Regions from separate parts of the Brevibacterium sp. HMSC063G07 genome, predicted to be linked through region 2. Evidence: riboswitches for the same ligand, from Rfam matches in the RefSeq annotation. Region 2 holds a riboswitch; each other region holds the start of a gene.
What was found. Region 2 has a riboswitch for thiamine pyrophosphate ahead of HMPREF2757_RS05440 (FAD-dependent oxidoreductase). Riboswitches for the same ligand answer to the same signal wherever they lie in the genome.
Positions count from the first base shown of each region.

Region 1: it holds a riboswitch for thiamine pyrophosphate, as region 2 does, so the genes downstream of both, HMPREF2757_RS09550 (ECF transporter S component) here and HMPREF2757_RS05440 (FAD-dependent oxidoreductase) in region 2, are expected to answer to the same signal.
Region 3: it holds a riboswitch for thiamine pyrophosphate, as region 2 does, so the genes downstream of both, thiM (hydroxyethylthiazole kinase) here and HMPREF2757_RS05440 (FAD-dependent oxidoreductase) in region 2, are expected to answer to the same signal.

Region 1 covers NZ_KV802363.1:197,547-199,808, reverse strand. Annotated here, with positions in the region: gene HMPREF2757_RS09555 (AbgT family transporter) at 1-651, opposite strand, end outside; TPP riboswitch at 815-940, shown strand; gene HMPREF2757_RS09550 (ECF transporter S component) at 966-1,670, shown strand; gene HMPREF2757_RS09545 (ECF transporter S component) at 1,685-2,262, shown strand, end outside.
Region 2 covers NZ_KV802350.1:7,663-9,924, forward strand. Annotated here, with positions in the region: gene HMPREF2757_RS05435 (ATP-binding cassette domain-containing protein) at 1-889, opposite strand, end outside; TPP riboswitch at 1,128-1,234, shown strand; gene HMPREF2757_RS05440 (FAD-dependent oxidoreductase) at 1,220-2,262, shown strand, end outside.
Region 3 covers NZ_KV802360.1:100,859-103,120, forward strand. Annotated here, with positions in the region: gene thiE (thiamine phosphate synthase) at 1-408, opposite strand, end outside; gene thiM (hydroxyethylthiazole kinase) at 405-1,262, opposite strand; TPP riboswitch at 1,250-1,343, opposite strand; gene guaB (IMP dehydrogenase) at 1,535-2,262, opposite strand, start outside.

The DNA of each region.
Region 1 (2,262 bases), on a different contig from region 2:
GGCGACGGGCGAAACGGTGACGGATTCGTCGATCAGCTGAGCGGCACTGGTGGAAAGCCCAGCCAGAATTGCGTCAGTGGCGGTGACGAGCAGCGAAGCGTTGAAGCCGGCACTGCACGACCCGAATGCCACAACCGCGCCCAGCACAGGTGAACGTCCCGCTGTCTTAAACGTGACGGCGCCAAGCGGAATGAGCACGACGTAGACAGCATCGGAGGCGACCGAACCAGTGACCCCGGCGAGGGCAAGAACGAATGTCAGCCACTTCGGCGAGACCCTGGCGACCACGCCGCGGATGGAAGCGGAGATCAGGCCGGACTGTTCTGCGACTGCCACTCCGAGCATCACAATGATGATCAGGCCAAGGGGAGGGAAGCCGGTGAAGTTCGGCACGGCTTCCGTGATCATCTTGTTGATGCCGTCAGGGCTGAGCAGGTTGACGACGGCGACTTCCTTGTTGTCGGCCGGTGAAACCGCGCTGACTCCCAGCTTCGAAAGAAGGGCGCTCAGCAGAAGGGTGATGACCGCAAGCCCGGCGAAGAGCCAGAAGGGGTGGGGCAGTTTGTTGCCGGCCCGCTCGATCCCAGTCAGTAGATTGACAAGCCAAGTGCCGCGTTGCTTACCGGTGTCTGTCTGTGCTGATGACGACATCGTATTCCTTCGCTTTGGCGGACGGATTGCGGAAAGCCTACCGGAGCCGTTGGCCTGCTGCTAATGAACTGAAATATTCTTTCCGTTCAGTTGAAGCCTCCCTATGCCGCCGTTCACCCCAGCCAATCCCGTGCGCCAGCGCACTGTCCTTGCTAAGGTATCGGCCGTACGACAGGGGAGCGCCTCGGATCAAACGTAGAGATCCGAACAAGGGCGCTGAGAGTGCGATGCCGCAGACCCTCGAACCTGCCCGGTTAGCACCGGCGAAGGAAGTCGAGCACACTCTTGACCCCTCCTTGCCTTGAGGAGGACTCATGACACACAACAACCGTGTCCATACCGGACACCAAACCAACCCACACAACCCAACCACCTCGTCAGCACAGACGAAAAACCCACAGAGCACGCAGACAAAAACCAGCCTGCCCTGGCGGACCGTCGACATCATCGTCACCGTCGTCATCGCAGTAGCCGTCGGCGTCATCTTTTGGGGTGTCGCCGCCATATGGGGCGTTTTCGAACTCTGGACCGTCGCATTCCCACCGCTGGTCGGCCTGTTCGGCGGCATCTGGGTGCTCGCAGGCCCACTCGCAGGAATCATCGTCCGCAAACCCGGCGCCGCCCTCATCGCCGAAACACTCGCCGCAGCCGTCGAAGCCGTGCTGGGCTCCCACTTCGGTGCAACCGCCATCATCTCCGGCCTCCTGCAGGGCGCCGGCGCCGAAATCGTGTTCCTCGCCGTCCTCTACCGCAAATGGAACCTGCCCGTCATGCTCCTGTCCGGCCTCGGCGCAGGCATCGCACTGGTGGTCGGCGAAATCGTCATGTACTACGCCGAATGGGCTATGACATTCAAGGTCGTCTACGCCGTCTGCGGAATCGCATCCAGCATTATCATTTCCGGGTTGGGTGCATGGCTGCTGTGGAAGGCAATCGTGCCCACCGGCGCACTGTCAGCCTTCGCCTCCGGGCGGACGACAACCACACCCCGCCAGCACACAACCCCCAACCGCACATGAACTGAAAGACCCCGATGACCCACACCGCACACACCACGCCCACACGCAGCCTGAAATGGCGCACCGTTGACATCATCGTCGCGGCAGTACTCGCCGTGGCACTCGGTGCCGTGTACTTCGCGTGGACGTCCCTGCGGCCCATCATCGACGTCCCGTTCAACCTCGTGTTCCCACCCACCACGGGCCTGGTCGGCGGCCTCTACCTGCTGGCCGGGCCCGTGGGGGCACTCATCATCCGCAAACCCGGCGCCGCAATCGTGTGCGAACTCATCGCTGCAGCAACCGAAGCCCTCCTGGGTTCGGTCTTCGGTCCGGTCATCCTGTTCACCGGCCTGTGCCAGGGCATCATGACCGAACTCGTCTTCGCCCTGACCCGCTACCGCCGCTACACCCTCGGCATTTCCGTACTCGCAGGCCTCGCACCGGCCATTTCGGTGTCCATCACCGACAACATCTTCTGGAACGCCGGCTGGGCCTTCGAATGGCAGCTGGTCTTCGCCGCCTGCGCCCTGGTCTCAGGCCCCGTATTCGCCGGTCTGGGCGGCTGGTTCGTCTACCGCGCCATCCGCCGGACCGGAGTGCTGACCGGATT
Region 2 (2,262 bases):
TGATGATGTCGGCCAGCTGTTCCACACCGGATCGGCGCAGTCCCGTGATGCCGAAGATCTCACCCTTGTGGAGGGAGAACGTGGTCGGTGAGAGCTTGTCGTCGAGGGCGACATCCTCGAACCGCAGGATCTCATCGCCGATCTCGCCGCGCTTCTTGGTGGGAACGGGAGCTTCGGTATCGAAGATTTCGACTGTGATCGTGTCGCGGTCAGCTTCGCGGGGAACCAGGATTGAGCGAAGCCTGCCGTCTCTGATCACTGCAATGCGGTTCGACAGTGACTGCAGTTCGTCCAGGCGGTGGGAAACATAGATGATGGCGCGGCCCTGCTTGGACAGGCGGATGATGAGGTCGTGCACCAGCGAGATTTCGTGGTCGTTGAAGGAAGCAGAAACCTCATCCAGCAGGATCAGGGCCGTTTCCTCGTTGGCCAGCCGCAGGATCTCCACCATTGTGCGCTCGGCCTGAACAAGGTCGCGCATCTGCTCGTCAGCAGAGATGGCAACCCCGTTGTCTTCCAGGAGGCGGGTTGCTTCAGCGCGCTTTTCCTCATCCGTGAGCTTCGACAGGTACGAGGTGCGGAACATCGCGTGGTAGACGGTCTGGTCCTCATCCACCGAGATGCGCTGAGGGATGTAGCCGACGCCGATGGCTCGGGCCTCGGCTTCGGTTTCCGGGGCGAACTTCTCATCTGCGAGGGTGATCGTGCCCTCGTCTGGGATGATGCCTCCGGAAAGAACCTTCAGAAGTGTAGATTTGCCGGCGCCGTTGGCGCCGACAATGCCGAGAATCTCGCCCCGCTGCAGCGTGAATGAAAAATCATCGAGAGCGGTTTGAGACCCGTGTTTGACAGTCAGCCCCTCAACCGTCAAAACAACATCGCTGGTCATTAAGCCTCCACTTCATTGCAGATTCAGTGTTCGTGCCCGTGCCTGGTGCCGTGCCAGATCCCCCGAATGTGCGGAGTTTCGGTACGGCGTACGCGAAAGGCAGTCTACACGTGTTCGCAAGACCGCCGACGCTTTTAAGCGGAGAGCCTACATATTTCTTAATGAGGCTTGTTTCTTCCGGACCTTGCCAGCGGTGCTTCCTCAGCTTTTGCTCCGTCACCGCGGGCGGCTTACTCTGAGGGCGGTTCATGGGAGCCGGGACACGCCCGGCTGAGAGGGCGAAGCGGCCGACCATCAGCACTCGAAGCGGATCATGCCGACGTGAGGAGAATGGTGAAGACAGCGGTCATCGGGGCGGGAATTCTCGGACTCGCCACAGCTGTGCGGCTGAAGCGCCGCGGTCATGACATCACTGTCTTCGACCCGGAACCGGCGTTGGGAGCATCATATGCGGCCGCCGGTATGCTCGCCCCAGTCGCGGAAGTCCAGTTCGGCCAGGACGGTTTGCTGCCGATTATGCAGAAGGCCCTCGAGGAATACCCGGAGTTTCTGAAAATGCTTGGTGTTGCCCCGGAGGCTGTCGGCTTTGAAACCGCGGGAACCCTCCTGGTGGCCGCAGACTCCGGAGACCACGAACACCTTCAGCGGATGGAGCGGGCCTACGCCGCACGCGGTCTGACATTCAATCACCTGCCCGGAAGCGGGCTCGCCCGCCTCGAACCCGGTCTGGCGCCCGGCCTGGCAGCCGGAGCCGAAATCTCCGGTGACCTCCGCATCGACCCTCGCCGGCTCATGGAGGTCATGCTCGGCGCACTGGAGTCGACTCCCATTTTCCGCCAGCGCGTCACCCGCATTGCCGGGGCGACAGTGGAAACCGCCGACGGCAGACAGCACCCATTCGACACGACTGTCGTGGCAGCGGGCATGGGCATCGCCGGGATCGCGGGCCTGCCCGAAGATTCCAAGCCGACCCTGCGCCCCGTATACGGAGACGTCATCCGCGTGCGCACCCCCGACAGCCGCCTGCGCTTCGGTCCGCTTGTGCAGCGGACAGTCCGCGCCGTGGTCGCAGGCCGAAGCGTCTACATTGTGCCGCGGGCAAACGGCGAAATCGTCATCGGCGCATCCGTGCGCGAAGACCGCCCTGAAACCGACCTGGGCAGTGTTGCAGACCTCCTGGCTGACGCCGTCACCGTCGTTCCCGGTCTGCGCGACTGCGACCTCGTTGACGTGACAACCCGCGCCCGCCCGACAGCCGAAGACGACATGCCGGTGGTCACACGGACCGAGGTGCCCTGCCACTCGTCAGCAGGACCGGAAGCGAACCCCGCTGGCACCTCGGCGGTTGTCGTCGCAGGAGGACTGTCCCGGCA
Region 3 (2,262 bases), on a different contig from region 2:
GTGTTCGGGCTCCTGGGCTGAAACACCCAGCAGCGGTTCCGCACCGATGCGCTGGCGCACATCGTCTGCCGACATGTCGCCTTGACCCACGTGCACGTGGACTTTTCTGCCGCGCTCCAGAAGGCGGGCTGCGACATCGACGCGGTCATTGACGAAGACGGGGACGTCAGTTTTGATGCTGTGCTCAGCGCGTGCGCGCTCAACGGCATCGAGCACGCTCAGGGTGAGCTTTTCGAAGCCTGCATCGTCAATGTGCTTATCGCGCACCTGCACGATGCCCACTCCCCCGGCAACTGCCTGGGCGACGGTCTCGGCCACCGTGCGCCCGGCGCTTTCGGCCATGGCGGTGTCAGTGACCAGGTAGAGGTCGGTGCGGTAGTCGGACAGGCGGTCCAGTGGTGCGCTCATGCGGTTCCTCCCGTTGTCCACGCGGTCTCAATTCGGGCTAGGTCATCTGGCCCCACGGCGTGCAGGCCATCGAGGAAGTGCGCGGCGAATGTTCCGGGTCCGCTGGCTTGTGTGTGCGCTGCCTGGGCGGCCGAGGTGAAGTGCAGGTGCGCTGCTGCCGCGGCCATGCCTGTTCTCACCCGGGGGCTGAGGTCCTGTGTCTGCCGGGTGTGGGCAGCTGTCGCGGCGTAGGCGGCAGCGAGTGCTCCGAGCGAGCACCCGGTGCCGATGACGCTGGGCATATAGGGACTGCCGCCTGTGATCGTCACGGTGTGGGTTGCGGAATCGTCGGCGAACACAATGGCGTCAGACTCCCCAGAAACGGCGGCGACAATGCCGGCCTGGGCGAGGCTTGCCGCTGCTGCCAGGGCGTCGTCGACGGAGTGCGTTGAGTCGGTTCCGCGGGCGCTGCCGGACTGCTGGGCCAGGCCGATGATTTCGGAGGCATTGCCGCGCACAATGGCCGGGCCGCTGTTCAGAGCGCGCATAATCCTGGAGGTGCGGTGCCCGGAAATCCCAAAGCCCACGGGGTCGAGCACCCACGGTTTGCCGGACTGAGCGAAAGTGTCGATGGCACCGTCAGCTGACAAGTACTGGTGCGATGTTGGTGTGCCGAAGTTGATGAGCAGACCGTCGGCGATTTCGGCGAAGTCTGCAGCGTCGGCTTCGTGGTCGATCATGGCGGGGCTGGCACCTGACGCCAAGAGCACATTTGCGGCGAACTGCTGAACGACCGTGTTCACAATGCACTGCACGAGCGGCGTGCGCTGCCGCAGAGTTTCAAGCAGTGCGCCCGCATAGTCTTTGAGTTCCATGACATCCCTTCGCTGGTCCTAACCACACAGGTTCAACGGGTTAATCTCAGCCGCTGCTTCGCGGCACCCCGTGTCACTTTGCTCACCCTAGCACCCGCCCATGACACAGATCGACGGTGCAAGCCCACGACGCAGGCCCCGTCCTGCACCGCACACCAGCGCAGTAGGCCCGACAGCCGCGACCTCCGCCTCGTGAGCAGACAGCTGTGCGCCCGGCCAGAGGCACGGGCGCACAGAAGACGATCACAGACAGCCGGATCGGCTGCGGCGGATCAGTGGTAGTTGGGGGCTTCCTGGGTGATCTGAATGTCGTGAGGGTGGCTTTCCTTCAGACCCGCAGTGGTCAGGCGCACGAACTGGCCCTTGGCCTTCAGTTCCGGAATCGAGCGGGCGCCCACGTAGAACATGGTCTGACGCAGGCCGCCGGTCAGCTGGTAGGCCACCTGACGCAGCGGACCGCGGTAGGAAACACGGCCCTCAATGCCTTCGGGCACAAGGTCGGTGTCGGTGACGACATCGGCCTGGAAGTAGCGGTCTTTAGAGTAGGAGCGTCCTTTGCGCGGAGCCATAGCCCCAAGTGAGCCCATACCGCGGTATGCCTTGTACTGCTTGCCGTTGACCAGGATGAGCTCGCCGGGGCTTTCCTCACAGCCTGCCAGCAGCGAACCGAGCATGACCGAATCGGCACCGGCGACAAGAGCCTTGCCGATGTCGCCCGAATACTGCAGACCGCCATCGCCGATGACCGGCACACCGGCTTCGCGGGCAGCCTGGTAGGCCAGGTTGATTGCGGTGACCTGCGGGACACCCACACCGGCGACAATGCGCGTGGTGCAGATGGAGCCCGGGCCCACACCCACCTTGATGGCGTCAGCCCCGGCGTCGATGAGCGCCTGAGCTCCCGCGCGGGTAGCCACATTACCGCCGATGACCTGCACGTCCTTAAACGCCGGATCCTTTTTGAGCGACGTGATCATGTCGGTCACACCGCGGGCGTGGC